Regions from separate parts of the Streptomyces sp. NBC_00370 genome, predicted to be linked through region 1. Evidence: riboswitches for the same ligand, from Rfam matches in the RefSeq annotation. Region 1 holds a riboswitch; each other region holds the start of a gene.
What was found. Region 1 has a riboswitch for cyclic di-AMP ahead of OHS57_RS31955 (M23 family metallopeptidase). Riboswitches for the same ligand answer to the same signal wherever they lie in the genome.
Positions count from the first base shown of each region.

Region 2: it holds a riboswitch for cyclic di-AMP, as region 1 does, so the genes downstream of both, OHS57_RS03535 (LysM peptidoglycan-binding domain-containing protein) here and OHS57_RS31955 (M23 family metallopeptidase) in region 1, are expected to answer to the same signal.
Region 3: it holds a riboswitch for cyclic di-AMP, as region 1 does, so the genes downstream of both, OHS57_RS15110 (transglycosylase family protein) here and OHS57_RS31955 (M23 family metallopeptidase) in region 1, are expected to answer to the same signal.
Region 4: it holds a riboswitch for cyclic di-AMP, as region 1 does, so the genes downstream of both, OHS57_RS28580 (M23 family metallopeptidase) here and OHS57_RS31955 (M23 family metallopeptidase) in region 1, are expected to answer to the same signal.

Region 1 is NZ_CP107968.1:7,188,891-7,193,059, forward strand. It holds gene OHS57_RS31940 (helix-turn-helix domain-containing protein) at 1-429, shown strand, start outside; gene OHS57_RS31945 (DUF6126 family protein) at 465-617, shown strand; gene OHS57_RS31950 (tyrosine-protein phosphatase) at 649-1,467, opposite strand; cyclic di-AMP (ydaO/yuaA leader) riboswitch at 1,847-2,004, shown strand; gene OHS57_RS31955 (M23 family metallopeptidase) at 2,008-2,868, shown strand; gene OHS57_RS31960 (SGNH/GDSL hydrolase family protein) at 3,031-3,855, shown strand; gene OHS57_RS31965 (STM4011 family radical SAM protein) at 3,802-4,169, opposite strand, start outside.
Region 2 is NZ_CP107968.1:825,855-830,023, forward strand. It holds gene OHS57_RS03525 (glycosyltransferase family 2 protein) at 1-770, opposite strand, end outside; gene OHS57_RS03530 (hypothetical protein) at 1,054-1,263, shown strand; gene OHS57_RS03535 (LysM peptidoglycan-binding domain-containing protein) at 1,272-2,123, opposite strand; cyclic di-AMP (ydaO/yuaA leader) riboswitch at 2,126-2,290, opposite strand; gene OHS57_RS03540 (DUF6221 family protein) at 2,741-3,139, shown strand; gene OHS57_RS03545 (MFS transporter) at 3,356-4,169, shown strand, end outside.
Region 3 is NZ_CP107968.1:3,410,569-3,414,737, reverse strand. It holds gene OHS57_RS15120 (cytochrome P450 family protein) at 1-730, shown strand, start outside; gene OHS57_RS15115 (transglycosylase family protein) at 869-1,789, shown strand; cyclic di-AMP (ydaO/yuaA leader) riboswitch at 2,066-2,244, shown strand; gene OHS57_RS15110 (transglycosylase family protein) at 2,248-2,937, shown strand; gene eno (phosphopyruvate hydratase) at 3,218-4,169, shown strand, end outside.
Region 4 is NZ_CP107968.1:6,395,305-6,399,473, forward strand. It holds gene OHS57_RS28575 (M16 family metallopeptidase) at 1-1,287, shown strand, start outside; cyclic di-AMP (ydaO/yuaA leader) riboswitch at 1,481-1,642, shown strand; gene OHS57_RS28580 (M23 family metallopeptidase) at 1,656-2,432, shown strand; gene OHS57_RS28585 (HPr family phosphocarrier protein) at 2,538-2,819, opposite strand; gene OHS57_RS28590 (bifunctional acetate--CoA ligase family protein/GNAT family N-acetyltransferase) at 2,962-4,169, shown strand, end outside.

The DNA.
Region 1 (4,169 bases):
GCCCTGGCCAGGATCTACGGTACGACGGTCTCCGATCTGCTGGGTGAGATGCCGCCCGAGCGTGACCCGATCGTCCGCGCGGGACGCACCGAGGCCGTCGAGGCCGACGGCTGGACGTACCACCAGGCGGGCGGCTCCGGCCGGGCGATGCAGCCGCTGCGGGTCACCGTGCCGTACGGCGCCCAGGGCGACCTGATCAGGGTGCACCCGGGGGAGGAATGGATCTACGTCCTCGAAGGCCGGCTACGGCTGGGCCTCGGCGACGGTGTCCATGTGCTCGACCCGGGGGACAGCGCGCACTTCGACTCGCTCACCCCGCACCGCATCGCCGCCGCCGGTCCGCCGGGCACCGAGCTGCTGTTCGTCCACACCCTGCTGCAGAGCCCGACCGCCGAGCTGTGTCTCGGCGGCCCGGCCCATCGCCGCTGACCTGCCCGCCCCCGCACGGAAGAAGAGGTCGTCCCATGTCGGAGAATCCCGCAACCGAGCCCGCGCCCAAGCCCGCCCGCAAGGAGTGGACGCTGCCGAAGACCCTCGTCGTGCGGCTCTTCGCCTATCTGGTGGCCGGCCATCTCTTCGCCGGCTTCCTGTACCTGCTCTTCACGGTCGGGAAGTAGGCCGGTCACTGCCGCTGGTACGGCGGTCGCCTCAGGCGTCGCCGTCGGTCAGGAGATTCGCGCGCAGCCGCTCGCGGGTCTCGGGGGCCAGCGACAGGCCCTCGGCCAGATAGCTGTCCGTGGAGCCCCACGTGGTGTCGATGGTCTCGAAGGCGGCGGCCAGATACGCGGCGCGGGCCTCGAACAGCGGACTGAGCAGCTCCATCACCTCGGCGGAGCGCCCGGTCGGTGAGGTGTCGTCGCGGTGCACCAGATACCGCCTGCGCGGGTCGTTGGACTTGAGGTAGTCCTCCTCGATCGCGTCCCTGTCCACCCCGAGGGCCAGCAGGGTCACCGCCATCGTCACCCCGGCCCTGTCCTTGCCCGCGGCGCAGTGCAGCAGCGCGGGGAGGTCGTCGTCGGCGAGGGCGTGCAGGACGCGGCTCAGCTCGGCCGCGCGCTCGACGGGCATCGACCGGTACGAGCCGGTCATCCGCTCGGCGGCCCTGTCCTCCGAGAGGATCGCCCGCAGCTGGTCGAGATCGCCCTGCCGGACCAGCCGCCAGAACTGCGCGCCGTCCGCCGGGTCGCTGAGCGGGATGTTCACGTTCCGCACGCCGGGCAGCTCGATGTCGGGGCCGTCCAGCTTGAGGTCGGCGGAGTTACGGAAGTCGAAGACCGTGTGCAGCCCGAGCGAGGCGAGGAACGCGGCGTCGGCGGCGGCGGCCGACGCGAGATGGCCGCTGCGGAACAGCTTGCCGTGCCGCACCCGCCGTCCGTCGGTCGTCGGCAGCCCGCCGACGTCACGGAAATTGCGTACTCCGGTCAGCTCGGGCTCTGTCGACGGGACGGGTGGCAGCTGCTGTGTCACGGAAGCTCCTCCAGATCTGGCGCCGACCCGGGGGGACGGCGATGTCGGCTTCCGACTTTATGGCATCGGTTCTGACGTGACCTGCCCGTATCGGGTGTCCGTATTGGGAACATTGACCCAACGTGCCCCGAGCGCGGGGGAAATGGGCGCCATGCTGGTGAGCAGGATCATATCGGTGACGGTCCGTGGCGGAGGAGAGAAACGGAATTCCGTGGTCCGGGGGAATTCGAAGATCCGTAATCCACGCAGGGTGACCGGCGCTCCGACGTGTTGTCCGGGCGGCCGTGGGTGAATTCACCGAACGGCTTGTTACCGCCGTCCCCGCTCGCTTACCGTCACCGTCAATCCGAGCGGAACGCCGAATCCTGCCGCCGCCCGGAATTCCCATCCACCCACGTGTGGCAGGAGCGGGGGACCCAGGTAGTACGCCGATTCCGGATGTCCGGACGGCTTGGGGTGAAGTCGCGCGACAAGCGCGGCAGGGCAGCTCCGGCCCTAACCCGACAGCTCACCTCGCAGGCGCAGGAGAGGAAATTCGCCATGCCCGGAAAGGGTAAGCACCGCCGTCCCAAGTCCCGTTCACTCGCCCGTGGATTCGCCGCCGCGGGCGCCGGCGGCGCCGCGCTCGCGATGCCGTTCATCGGCGCCACCGGCGCCCACGCGGCCGAACACGCCGCACCCACCGCGGCGCCCGTGAAGGCGGCCCCGGCGAAGGCAGCGTCGGTCAGGACCGCCCCGGCGAAGGCGGCCACGACGTACTCCGTGGTCCCCGGGGACTATCTGTCCAAGATCGCGGCCAGGGAGCAGGTGAGCGGCGGCTGGCACAAGCTCTACGACGACAACCGCTCGGTCATCGGCTCCGACCCGTCCCTGATCAGGCCCGGTACGAAGCTGACCATCGGCGCGAAGGCACCGGCGGCGGCGGCCCCGAGCGCCGCGGCGAAGACCACCGCCGCCACCGCGACCCCGGCGGCCGCCACGAAGCAGACCGACGGCGGCTACACCCTGCCGGTCGACGGCGCCCCCATCGGCACGCCGTACCACCAGAACGGCGCCATGTGGTCCAGCGGCTACCACACCGGCACCGACTTCGTGGTGCCCACCGGCACCACGGTCAAGGCCGTCGCCGCCGGCACCGTCGTCACGGCGGGCTGGGGCGGCTCGTACGGCAACCAGGTCGTCATCCGGCACAGCGACGGCGACTATTCGCAGTACGGCCACATGTCGTCCCTCAACGTCTCCGCCGGGCAGACCGTCACCGAGGGACAGCAGATCGGTGTCTCCGGCGCGACCGGCAATGTGACAGGCCCGCACCTGCACTTCGAGATCCGCACCGGCCCCGACTACGGCTCGGACATCGACCCGCTGGCCTACCTGCGCGCGCACGGCGTCACGGTCTGAACCGTCCCGCCACGTCGATCAACCGGAATGGCCGCCGTCCGCTTCGTCGCGGGCGGCGGCTATTCCGGCTTTTGCAGAACTTGACCGGTGGCATTTCTCACCACCCGTCAACCCCTCCTTACGGTCGCGTAGGTCACATCCGTAAGAGGAGCATATGGAGACGTGGCAAACGATTCGAGATCAAGAAGACATGACGTCATCGGGTCGTACACCGCGATCGGTGACAGTTTCACCGAAGGTGTAGGAGATCCGGGGCCGGACGGCCGGTACATAGGCTGGGCGGACCGGCTGGCGATCCTGCTCGCCGACCAATTGCCGGTGTGCCACGCACCCGTGGACACGGCCCACGGCGATTTCCGCTACGCCAATCTCGCCGTACGGGGCAGGCTCCTCGACCAGATCGTCGCCGAGCAGATTCCGCGCGCGAAGCAACTCGCCCCGGATCTCGTGACGTTCTGTGCCGGCGGCAACGACATCATCCGGCCGGGCACCGACCCCGACGATGTCGCCGAACGGCTCGAACGCGCCGTCGCCGACCTCGCGGGCGCGGTACCCGCCGTCATGATCACCACCGGGTTCGACACCCGGGGCGTGCCCGTCCTGCGCCATCTGCGCGGCAAGATCGCCACCTACACCGCCCATGTACGGGCCATCGCCGACCGCTACGACTGCCCCGTCCTCGACCTCTGGTCCCTGAGGTCCGTGCAGGACCGGCGCGCCTGGGACGCCGACCGGCTGCATCTGTCCCCCGAGGGCCACACCCGGGTCGCGCTGCGCGCAGCACAGGTGCTCGGCCTCGACGTACCGGCCGACCCGGACCAGCTCTGGCCACCGCAGGCACCGCGCGGCGCCTTCGAGGTGCGGCGCGACGACATCAACTGGGCCAGGGAACACCTGGTGCCCTGGATCGGCAGGCGGCTGCGCGGCGAGTCGTCAGGTGACCATGTCGCCGCGAAGCGGCCCGACCTGCTCCCGCTGGACCACTGAGAGCCCGCCCGGGGGAGACCCGGGCCTGCCGGCCGCGGCGGGGATCCGCTCCAGCACACCGCCGGCGAACACGTCGTACAACGGCAGCGTCTCCAGATGCACATAGCCGATGTGGCAGTCGCACACCGCGAGCGGACAGGCGCGGGGGCGCAGCGCCGCGCGGTACGAACCGTCGTAGAGATTGCCCAGCTCGGCCGGGACGAAGTGGCAGCGCCGTACCGTACCGGCACCGTCCACCGAGATCACGGACTCGCCCGTGCGGCACGGCAGCCCCGCCGACCTGTGCGGATGGCGGCTGTACGGGAACAGCGGGT
Region 2 (4,169 bases), 6.4 Mb from region 1:
GGACGGAGTAATTCCACCCGATAGGAACGCCGTAGCAGTCTGTCGCGCAACTCCCCCGGTTCCGTGCCCTCCTTGACGGCCTCGACGACATGCCGCAGATGGCGGTAGTACGTGTCGGCCGTCGTGACGCCGCTGCTGTTGTTCCCGCCGTCCGCCCTGCGGACCCAGCGGTAGGTCGGATAGTCACCGAGAATGGAGACGGTGCGCGCCCGGGTGTAGGCGCGGGCCATGAAGAGCTGGTCCTCCAGCCGGACGCGCCCTTCGGGAAATGTGATGCCGTGGTCCAGCAGAAAGGATCTCCGGAACATCTTGTGCGGCGTCAGGCTCTCGATCAGTGGCGCGTCCTTGACCGTGCAGCGCTCGACGGTCCGTTTGAACACGTTGCTCGGTCCCGTCATCGTGCCGTACATCTTGCCAAGCACGATGTCCGAGTCGTTCCGCTCACCCAGCCTGACCAGGCGTTCCAGTGACTCCGGGGCGAGTTCGTCGTCCTGGTCGACGAACTGCACGTACTTGCCGCGGGCCAGTCGCACGCCGACGTTGCGGGGCTTGCCCGGCCAGCCGGAGTTCTCCTGATGGTGGACGCGCACATGCGGGTGGCGGGCGGCGAGCCGGCGCAGCCGCTCGGCCGAGTCGTCCGTCGACCCGTCATTCACATAGAGAATCTCGTAGGCGTCGGAGCCAAGGCTCTGGCCGGTCAGTGATGCGGCGCAGCGATCCAGATGCTCTCCGGCGTTGTAAACCGGAATCACTATGCTCACTTTCAGCATTCGGGCCCCCTCGTCAACAGCGGCGGTCACCGAGTGAGATTCACACACCCCTCAGAAGGTTGTACGTAAATATGACTTCGACACGACGGGTGCCGTTTCCCTGACGTTCATTCAGCCCAGCGGGCCGGCGCCGGGCGCGGGCGGCGCGGATGGCCACTTGACACCTGTTCAGAAACGCCCCGACGGGCTATCGTCCCCAGGGATCGCACTCTGCGCATCGTTGCCGATGCGTCCCACCGCGGGCAGGAGTCACGCCCCGCTCCGAGACCCCGGAGGCCCGGCGATGCTCTTCTGGACCCTCGCTCTGCTGCTCACCCTGATCGCCTTCGGCAGCATCGGCTACGCGATGGCCGGCCTCGGCCGGGGCAGCGGACGTACCGGTGCGCGCCGTATCGGCGACTGCACGATGCGCCATGTCCCCCGCATGCCGAACGGGCCCACCCCCGCCGGACGTGTGCGTCGTCCGGCCGGAGTGGGCCCGTCAGGTGGGTGAAGGTCCGGTCAGTAGGGACCGTTCACGTTGTCGATCGAGCCGTAGGTGGCAGCCGCGTAGTTGCACGCGGCGGTGATGTTGGCCACCGGGTCGTAGCTGTCCATGGACGTGCCGTCCACGTGGTACGCCTGGAACGTCGGGTCGATGACCTGCAGCAGTCCCTTGGACGGCGTGCCGGCGGCGGCGTTCGAGTCCCAGTTGTTGATGGCCGCCGGGTTGCCCGACGACTCCCGCATGATGTTGCGGTAGATGCCGTCGTAGCTGCCCGGGATGCCGTGGGCGGCCATGATGTCCAGCGACTCCTTGATCCAGCCGTCCAGGTCGTTGGTGTACGACGCGGCCGCCGTCTGGATGGGGGTGGTGCTCGTACCGCCCTGGGCGCTCTTGCCGGACGGGACGGCCGCCGCCGTGGCGGGCTTGGCCTCGGCCTTCGGGGCACTCTTCGGAGCGCTCTTCGTGACAGTCCTGTCGGCGGTCGTCGCCGCCGTCCTCGACGCCGCCTTCCCGCCCAGGGTCAGCTTGAGGCCGGGGTGGATCAGCGACGGGTTGCCGCCGACGGCCTGCCGGTTGTCCTGGTAGAGCTTCTTCCAGCCACCGCTCAGCGAGTGGGTGCGGGCGATCTTGGCGAGCGAGTCACCGGAGACCACGGAGTACGTGGTCGGCGCGGCCTTCTTGGCGGCCACGACGGACGCGGGGGCCGATTTCACGGCCGACTCGACGGCCGAGCTGTGGACGGACGGCGCCGCTGTGGCGGTGGTGGCGGCCACCAGCGGGATGGTGAGCGCCGCACCACCCGTACCGAATGCGATAAGGCGTCGGGTGAGCCGGCCGGTACGGGGACGACGGTGCTTCTTGGGCATGACTAATTCCTCTCCGTCGCCTGCGAGGTGAGCTGTCGGGTTCGGACTGGAGATGTCCGGCCACATGAATGTGGCTTCACCCCTAGCCGGTCCTGTTTACGGACCGGCGGCTTACCTTGGGTCCCCCGCTCCTGCCGTAAGTGAGTGGGATTGGGTTTTCCGGACGGCGGCAGGATTAGGCGGTCCACCCGGAGTGACGTGAACGTAAGCGACAAAGACCGGCCTGAACAAGTCCGGGATTACAGGAACATCTCGAATCGGGAATCCGACGGTTCGACATCTCGTTACCGGAACAAGATCCGAGAACTCAACTTTCCTTCTGTGCGCGGGAAATAGCAGCCGGCCGCGCGCACGCCCGACATGTCCTTACGTGACACACATCACGGGGATATACCGCAACCGCGCGCTCCAACGAGGAACGCCGAACGACAAGTTGACCTATCGGTGGCTATACGGACTTGAAGGTCAATACCGCCAAATCGCCCATATGGGAAGCGCGCGTGTGGTCGCGGACGAGGCAAGTGCCGTTGCCGCGCGCGGTATCCTTCCCTACGGCCGTCCCAGCCCGCCAAGCCCACTGACAGCTCTGGACGGGCCGTTTTCGAGGAGCAAGACGCGTGAGCGAGAACGAAGCACTGATCACCTTCGTCCGGGCCCGGCTGGACGAGGAGGAGCAGATCGCGCGCAACGGTGGCAGCGACACGTGGCGGTGCCCGCCGGACCGGCCGGGCGAGGTGCACAGCTCCACGGGCCCGATCGCCTTCAGCATGAAGGACTACGGCTACGACCATCACATCGCCCACCAGGACCCGGCGCAGACCCTCCGCCGTATCGAGACCACCCGGGTACTCATCGGCGAGTACGCGGAGGTGGCCGAGCTGGACGTGGACCGCCCCGCCCGTGACTTCCCCTCCGGGCGCGCGGTCGGCCTGGGCTTCGTCGTCCGGCAGATCGCGGCCGAGCACGCGGGACACCCCGACTACCGGGTGAAGTGGCTTCCCCGGTTCGCCGGTTGAGCTGACGGAGGGCGGACACCGCCGCACCGAATATCGCTTTCGCGGCGGACGTCCGACGGTTAATCTCCGAACGACGGCCGACCCCGTGAGGAGCTGAGATGCCCGGTCACCCGAGCGCGCGTTGACGTAGGTCCCGACCGACCTGTCATCGCGTGCCGCCTCTGATCGCGGCACGGCGAGCCTTTTCCTCAGCCCTCGGCGCCCCAAGGGGTCACTGTGCCGTTCCGTCTTCCCGCCCTGTCGCGGGACCGTGATTTCCGCAGTCTCTGGGCCGGCCAGAGCGCCTCGCAGCTCGGGGCACAGGCCGCGCAGGTCACACTGCCGCTCGTCGCCGTGGTGGCACTGCACGCGGGCGCCGGTCAGCTCGGCGCCCTCCGCGCGGTGCAGCAGGCACCGATCCTGCTGTTCTCGCTCTTCGTGGGGGCGTGGGTGGACCGCAGGCGCTCCCGCACCATGATGGTGCTGGCCGACGCGGGCCGCGCCGTGGCACTGGCCGTGATCCCGGTCTGCTGTCTTCTCGGGGTGCTCGGCGTTCCGGTGCTGTTCGTGGTCGCTTTCCTGGTGGGCGTACTGAGCGTGTGCTTCGACGTGGCGTACCAGGCGTCGCTGGTACGCCTGGTGCCACGCGACCAGCTCGCCCAGGGCAACAGCCTGCTGGAGGGCAGCAGGTCGGCGGCGCAGATCGGCGGCCCCGCGCTCGGCGGGGCGATGGTCTCGCTGCTCTCCGTACCGGTCGCCGCGGCGGCCAACGCCTGCTTCTTCGTCCTGTCGTCCCTGTCGGTCCGGCGGATCAGCCGCAACGAGCCGGTACCCCTGTCCGGGGCGGGATCCGGGCCCGGGTCCGAGGGGCGGTCCGCCGTCCGGATGTGGCGGCAGATCCACGAGGGACTGCGTCTGGTCGTCAGCGACGGCTCGCTGCGGGCCGTGGGGATCTGCTCGGCCCTCTTCCAGTTCTCCTTCGCCGGTCTGATGACCGTCTATCTGCTCTTCCTGTCGCGCACCCTGCAGCTGCCGGGCACCGCCGTCGGCC
Region 3 (4,169 bases), 3.8 Mb from region 1:
GGCCGGCATGATGATCCGGCACGGCGGAGGTCCGCGCGGCGGCGTCGCGCGCTCGGTGAAGAAGATGCGCGGCTATCTCGCCGAACTGATCCACCGCAAGCGGCGGGAGCCCGGCGACGATCTGATCTCAGGTTTGATCCGGGCCGGCGACCACGGGGAGCACCTGACCGAGAACGAAGCGGCGGCGATGGCCTTCATCATCCTGTTCGCCGGATTCGAGACGACGGTCAACCTCATCGGCAACGGCACGTACGCGCTGCTGCGCAACCCCGGCCAGCGGACCAGGCTCCAGGAAGCGCTCGCCGCCGGCGACACCGGCCTGCTCGCCACGGGCGTGGAAGAACTCCTGCGCTACGACGGGCCGGTGGAACTCGCCACCTGGCGCTACGCGACCGAACCGCTGACCGTCGGCGGGGTGGCCGTCGCGACCGGCGACCCCGTCCTCGTCGTCCTCGCCGCCGCCGACCGCGACCCCGCCCGCTTCGACGACCCCGACCGGCTGGATCTCGCTCGGAGTGACAATCAACACCTCGGATACGGGCACGGAATCCACTACTGCCTCGGCGCACCCCTGGCACGGCTGGAGGGTCGGACCGCACTTGCCACACTTCTGACCCGGCTGCCCGATGTGCGCCTTGCGGAGGATCCTTCCGATTTGCGGTGGCGTGGGGGGCTCATCATGCGTGGATTGCGCACGCTTCCGGTGCAGTTCACACCTCTGTCCGACTGACAAACCGTCAAGTCCGTGACTTTCACGTGATCTCCGCTGCATCGACTTGTGACAGACGTTCGAGTACCGCTACGTTCACCGACAGCTCCACCAGCCACACGGTGTAGTCGTATTTCCCGTCACACGGAAGGCAACCGCATGTCCGCGAACGGCCGTCATCGCCGCCCTCGGCAGGCTCCCGCACTGATCGTCGCCGCAGGGGTGACCGGATCGGCGATCGCGATCCCGCTGCTCGGCGCTGCCGGCGCCTCCGCCGCAGACGCCACGACCTGGGACCACGTCGCCGAGTGCGAGAGCGGCGGCACGTGGAGCGCGAACCTGGAGAACGGCTATTACGGCGGGCTGCAGATGTCGCAGGAGACCTGGAACTCCTTCGGGGGTGACCAGTACGCCAGCCGGCCCGACCTCGCCAGCCGCGCCCAGCAGATACAGGTGGCCGAGAAGGTCCTCGACGCACAGGGCCCGCAGGCGTGGACGAGCTGCGCCGCGGTCTCCGGTCTCACCAAGAGCGACGTCACGCCGGACGTCGACCCCGGTGCGGGTTCCGACCCGGCGGCCGAGGACGAGGCGCCGACCGGCGTGAGCAACGACAACGGCGGCGGCACCGTCGGCAGCGTGGTCGGTGGTCTGATCGACGGCGTGACCGGCGGCGGCGACAGCAGCACGTCCCCGAAGGCCACGGACACGCCCGCGCCTTCGCCGTCGGCCACCACCCCCTCCGGCGCCCCCTCGGCGACCACGCCCGCCCCTGACGCCTCCGGGACACCGTCCGGCACGCCGTCCGGGACCCCCTCCAAGGCGTCCAAGCACCGCGGCGCCGCGGCTCCCGAGACGACACGGCCGGGCAATTCGGGCGAACAGCGGGAAACTGGCCGTCATGCCTCGCGAGTTAACGAACCGGTACATGACGCGAAGGGTGACGGCATCTCCGTCGGTCAGTACGCCGCCCCCGTGGACGAGGCCCCGACGCTGATCACCGACGCGCTGAAGCTGCCGGGCGGCTGGCAGCAGATCTACGCGGCGGACGCGGCGCTGGCCAGTGCGGATCTCGCGAAGTAGCCTCTGCAGCGAGGGCAGTTAGAGACCCTATGTCCACTTCTGTGAAAGTGAGACAAGGGTCTCTTTGCCGTAATTGGTGTGCTCTGCCCGCCGGGTTCGTCCCTTTCCGCTCCCACCTGCGAAAACACAACGGTGTTGAAGACCGGTAAGGGCGATTTATCCGTGATGCTCTCCTTTGAACATCCGGGGCGGGCTGTGTTTACGTCTGAACCGCTCGCACCGCGGGCCCCGTCGACCGGCACGCCGAATCCTGCCGCCGGACGCCGGGAACAGTCGTCGCGTAAAGCGCCGTAGGCAGGAGCGGGGGACCCAAGGTTAGGCGCCGGACCCGGCCGTCGAGAGACGGCCGCCGACCGGCTCGGGGTGTAGCCACCTGCCGTCACGCGGCAGGTGGCCGGGCAACTCACTTGGCCCGAACCCGACAGCTGACCTCGTAGGCGTCGGTGAGGAGATGCTCCATGCTGCGTTCCAGCAATGCCAAGCACCGCCGCCCGTCCAAGGCCGTCCGCTACGCGACGCTCGCCGGAGTGACCGGTGCCGCCATCGCGGTACCGCTGCTCGGTGCCACGTCCGCATCGGCCGCCTCCACCTCGGAGTGGGACCAGGTCGCCTCGTGCGAGTCCGGCGGCAACTGGTCGATCAACACCGGCAACGGGTACTACGGCGGTCTGCAGTTCTCGTCGTCCACCTGGGCCGCGTACGGCGGCACCGCCTACGCCTCCAGCGCCGACCAGGCCTCCAAGTCGCAGCAGATAGCCGTCGCCGAGAAGGTCCTGGCCAGCCAGGGCAAGGGCGCCTGGCCGAGCTGTGGCGTCAACCTGTCCGGCGCGTCCAGCAGTTCGGACGCCGCCCAGCCGCAGGAGCAGGCCCCCCAGCAGCAGGCGCAGCCCAAGCAGCAGCAGGCGCAGCCCTCCTCGAAGCAGCAGTCGAGCCGCAGCGAGGCGCAGCCCGCGTCGCGCGGCCAGAGCCGTCCCACCACGATCAAGAAGGGTGACGGCGAGTACAAGGTCAAGGGTGGCGACACCCTTTCGAAGATCGCCACCGCCCATCACGTCAAGGGCGGCTGGAAGAAGGTCTTCGACCTGAACAAGGACATCGTCAAGGACGCCGATGTGATCTACCCGGGCCAGCAGCTCCACCTCAGCTAGTCCCGGGTCACTGACCCGACCGGTCCTCACCGACCACCCCGGTCCGGCGCGCGTCCCCCGTGCGTGCCGGGCCGGGGTTCCTTGTGCGGGTGCGGGTGCGGGCCCGCTACGGGGTCCCGGTGAAGCAGCCGCCGGATTTGTCCGGCCTGCCGGGTATTCGGTCCTCATTTCGTCCCAGCGTGCGGGCACAGGCCGGCCGACGCCCCGCCGCCGGTTAGGCTCTTGGCGCAAGGCCAACGGGCCCTGCGCTCCAAGCGTCACATCCCAGAAGGAGATGCTCGTGCCGTCCATCGACGTCGTCGTAGCCCGGGAAATCCTCGACTCCCGAGGCAACCCCACGGTCGAGGTCGAGGTCGGCCTCGACGACGGCAGCACAGGCCGTGCTGCTGTCCCCTCCGGTGCCTCCACCGGTGCGTTCGAGGCCCTTGAGCTCCGCGACGGTGACCAGAACCGTTACCAGGGCAAGGGCGTCGAGAAGGCCGTCCTCGCCGTCATCGAGCAGATCGGCCCGGAGCTCGTCGGCTACGACGCCACCGAGCAGCGGCTGATCGACCAGGCGATGCTGGACCTGGACGCCACCCCCGACAAGTCGTCGCTCGGCGCCAACGCCATCCTGGGTGTCTCCCTCGCCGTGGCGCACGCCGCCTCCGAGGCGTCCGACCTGCCGCTGTTCCGCTACCTCGGCGGTCCGAACGCGCACCTGCTGCCCGTCCCGATGATGAACATCCTGAACGGCGGGTCGCACGCCGACTCGAACGTGGACATCCAGGAGTTCATGATCGCCCCGATCGGCGCCGAGTCCTTCTCCGAGGCGCTGCGCTGGGGCGCCGAGGTCTACCACACCCTCAAGCGCGTCCTGAAGGACAAGGGCCTGGCCACCGGTCTCGGTGACGAGGGCGGCTTCGCGCCGAACCTGGACTCCAACCGCGCCGCGCTCGACCTCATCCTCGAAGCGATCAAGGAGGCCGGCTACGTCGCCGGCCGTGACATCGCGCTCGCGCTCGACGTCGCCGCCTCCGAGTTCTACAGCGAGGGCAAGTACAACTTCGAGGGCGAGTCCCGCTCGGCCGCCGAGATGACCGAGTACTACGAGGAGCTCGTCGCCTCGTACCCGCTCGTCTCCATCGAGGACCCGCTGTTCGAGGACGACTGGGCCGGCTGGAAGGTCCTCACCGACAAGCTGGGCGCCAAGGTCCAGATCGTCGGCGACGACCTCTTCGTCACCAACCCGG
Region 4 (4,169 bases), 790 kb from region 1:
GGTCTGACGGTGCTGCGCTGTCACCGCCCGGGACAGCAGGTGGTGGCCGTCGAGATCTGTCTCGACGCCCCCCTCGACGCCGAGCCGGAAGGGCTCGACGGCATCGCCACGATCATGGCGCGCGCCCTGTCAGAGGGCACCGACAAGCACTCGGCCGAGGAGTTCGCCGCCGAGCTGGAGCGCTGCGGCGCCACGCTCGACGCGCACGCCGACCACCCCGGCGTCCGGGTCTCCCTCGAAGTGCCGGTCTCCCGGCTGCCCAAGGCGCTCGGCCTGGTCGCGGAGGCGCTGCGCGCCCCCGCCTTCGCGGACAGCGAGATCGAGCGGCTGGTGCGCAACCGCCTCGACGAGATCCCGCACGAGACGGCCAACCCGGGCCGCCGCGCCGCCAAGCAGCTCTCCAAGGAGCTGTTCCCGGCGTCCCTGCGGATGTCCCGGCCGCGCCAGGGCACCGAGGAGACGGTCGAGCGGATCGACGCGGCGGGCGTGCGCGCCTTCTACGACGCGTACGTCCGTCCGGCCACGGCGACCGCCGTGGTCGTCGGCGATCTCACCGGCGTCGATCTGGACCAGGTGCTCGCCGACAGCCTCGGCGACTGGACGGGCAACACGGCAGAGCCGCGCCCGGTGCCCGCCGTCACCGCCGACGACACGGGCCGCGTCGTGATCGTGGACCGACCGGGCGCCGTACAGACGCAGTTGCTGATCGGCCGCATCGGCGCCGACCGGCACGACCGCGTCTGGCCGGCCCAGGTGCTCGGCACGTACTGCCTGGGCGGCACGCTCACCTCCCGGCTCGACCGGGTGCTGCGTGAGGAGAAGGGCTACACGTACGGCGTACGGGCGTTCGGCCAGGTGCTGCGCTCGGCCGCCGACGGCACGGGCGCCGCGATGCTCGCCATCAGCGGTTCGGTGGACACGGAGTCCACCGGCCCGGCGCTGGAGGACCTCTGGACGGTGCTGCGCACCCTCGCGGCGGACGGTCTCACCGAGGCCGAGCGGGACGTCGCCGTGCAGAACCTGGTCGGGGTCGCCCCGCTGAAGTACGAGACGGCCGCCTCGGTCGCCGGGACGCTGGCCGACCAGGTCGAGCAGCATCTCCCGGACGACTTCCAGGCGCAGTTGTACGCGCGGCTGGCCGAGACGGGCACGGTCGAGGCGACGGCCGCTGCCGTCAACGCGTTCCCGGTCGACCGGCTCGTCACGGTGCTCGTCGGTGACGCCGCGCAGATCAAGGAGCCGGTCACGGCTCTCGGTATCGGCGATGTGACGGTCGTCGCGGGCTGATCCGTCCGTAAGGGCCGATCCGAGCGGCAGGACCTCAGGGGAGAACCCCGGTGCGGGTGGCCGGGGTTCTCCCTTTTGCCCGCTCTGCCCTGTGGTGTGCGCTACAAATGCCCGCGCGGCTTTGGTGATGCGAAGTCCGCCCGCTTAGCGTCGGTCGGGCTGTCCGCCAGTCACCAGCCGCGTCCGCGGCATCGGGCAGCCATCGCCGAGTCCCCGTCAGGCGCGAGCCTGGGGAGCCGGGGACCCATGTCCCTGGGGTGAATCGGATGCCTTCGCCGGCCGTGCGGAGGTGCCCGTAGGAGACCTTCCTGCTCCGAACCCGTCAGCTAACCCGGTAGGCGAGAAGGAAGGAAAGGATCAGCCACTCCATGGCGTTCACCCGTCCCACCGGGAAGCACCGTGCCCGCAGACGTCCCACCCGCAGGAGCATGAGCGTGGCGGGCGTCGCGACGCTCACCGTCAGCGGAGTCGTCGGAGCACTGTCCTCCCAGGCGCTCGCCGCCGAGCCCGAGGGCCCGGCCGCAGGACAGGGCAGCAGCACCACCCAGGCCATCGTCATCGGCGATTCGATAAGCGACACCATCGCCGCCCAGGCGACGGCCCAGCGGGCCGCCGCCGAGCAGGCGAAGCGGGTCGCCGAGGCCAGGGCGGAGGCGAAGCGGAAGGCCGAGGCGCGCGCCCAAGAGGTGCGCGAGGCCAGGCAGCGCGCCGCGCGCGCCGCCGCGCGCAAGCGGCTGAACGCCTTCCGGACGCCGGTCGCGCACTCGTACGTGAGCACCGGGTACGAGAGCGGCGGGGCGCTGTGGTCGTCCGGCAGCCACACCGGCATCGACTTCCACGCCGCCACGGGCACCGAGGTGGTCGCCGTCGGCGCCGGCACCGTCGTGGAGGCGGGCTGGGGCGGCGCTTACGGCAACAACGTGGTGATCCGGATGCGCGACGGCATGTACACGCAGTACGGCCATCTCTCCTCGATCCAGGTGACGGTCGGCCAGTCCGTCACGCCGGGGGAGCGGATCGCCCTCTCGGGGGCGACGGGCAACGCCACAGGACCGCATCTGCACTTCGAGGCCAGGACCGGCCAGGAGTACGGCACGGACGTCGACCCGCTGGCGTATCTGCGCAAGCACGGCGTGCACGTCTGACACCGGCGGCCCCCGCGGGCCCACGCGGACAGCCAAGCGGCGGTGACCCCCGGATCCGGGGGTCACCGCCGCTTGGCTACGGACGCTTCGGACGCGCCGGGCGGGTCAGACCGTCTCGGGAAGCTCGTCCAGTCCCTCGGCCACCAGCTTCGACAGCCGGTCCAGCGCGGCGTCGGCGCCGTCCGCGTCGGAAGCGAGCACGACCTCCTCGCCGCCCTGCGCACCGAGTCCCAGCACGGCCAGCATGGACGCGGCGTTGACCGGGCTGCCGCCTTCCTTCGCGATCGTGACGGGGACGCCGGAGGCCGTGGCGGCGCGGACGAAGATGGATGCGGGGCGGGCGTGCAGGCCCTCGGCCCAGCCGACGTTGACGCGGCGCTCAGCCATGGTGTTGCCCTTCAAGTCTCAAGAGGTTGTCTAGACCAGTGTCTCATGTGCGGCCAAAACGGTTCTGCCGCCCCAGGGTGCCCCGCCCCGCCACCGGCCGCGACCGCTGCGAACGCCGCGGGTCAGGCCATAGGCTTGACGTATGACGCCGTCGGATCACGCGTACCCCGATCACTGGGAAGCAGACGTGGTGCTGCGCGACGGAGGCACCGCGCGGATCAGGCCCATCACCGCCGACGACGCCGAACGGCTGGTGAGCTTCTACGAGCAGGTCTCCGACGAGTCCAAGTACTACCGCTTCTTCGCGCCGTACCCCCGGCTCTCCGACAAGGACGTGCACCGGTTCACCCACCACGACTACGTGGACCGGGTCGGACTCGCCGTCACCGTGGGCGGCGACTTCATCGCGACCGTCCGCTACGACCGGATCGACGAGCTGGGCCGCTCGGCCTCGGCGCCCGCCGACGAGGCGGAGGTCGCCTTCCTCGTCCAGGACGCCCACCAGGGGCGCGGCGTCGCCTCCGCACTGCTCGAACACATCGCGGCGGTCGCACGCGAGCGCGGCATCCGGCGCTTCGCCGCCGAGGTGCTGCCCGCCAACAACAAGATGATCAAGGTGTTCCGGGACGCCGGATTCACCCAGAAGCGCAGCTTCGAGGACGGCGCCGTACGCCTCACCCTCGACCTCGAACCCACCGCCGAGTCGCTGGCCGTGCAGCGCGGCCGTGAGCAGCGGGCCGAGGCGCGCTCGGTGCAGCGGCTGCTGGCCCCCGGATCCGTTGCCGTCGTCGGCACCAGCCGGACCCCCGGCGGCGTCGGCCGCACGGTCCTGCGCAACCTCCTCGGCGCCGGCTTCACCGGCCGTACGTACGCGGTCAACAGCGCCTTCGCCGACGACGAGGGCGAGCTGGACGGCGTACCCGCCCTGCGCTCGGTCGCCGCCGTCGAAGGCCCGGTCGACCTGGCCGTCATCGCCGTACCCGCCGGCCGGGTGCCGGACGCCGTCGCCGACTGCGGCGCGCACGGCGTACGGGGCGTGGTCGTGCTCTCCGCCGGATACGCCGAGAGCGGCGACCGGGGCAGGGAGCGCCAGCGCGCCCTGCTGCGGCAGGCCCGCTCGTACGGGATGCGGCTCATCGGCCCCAACGCCTTCGGGATCATCAACACCGCGGCCGACGTACGGCTGAACGCCTCCCTCACACCGCAGTCGCCGCACCGCGGCCGCATCGGGCTCTTCACCCAGTCGGGCGCGATCGGTATCGCCCTGCTCTCCGGCCTCCACCGGCGCGGCGCCGGCCTCTCGTCCTTCGTCTCGGCGGGCAACCGCGCCGACGTCTCGGGCAACGAGTT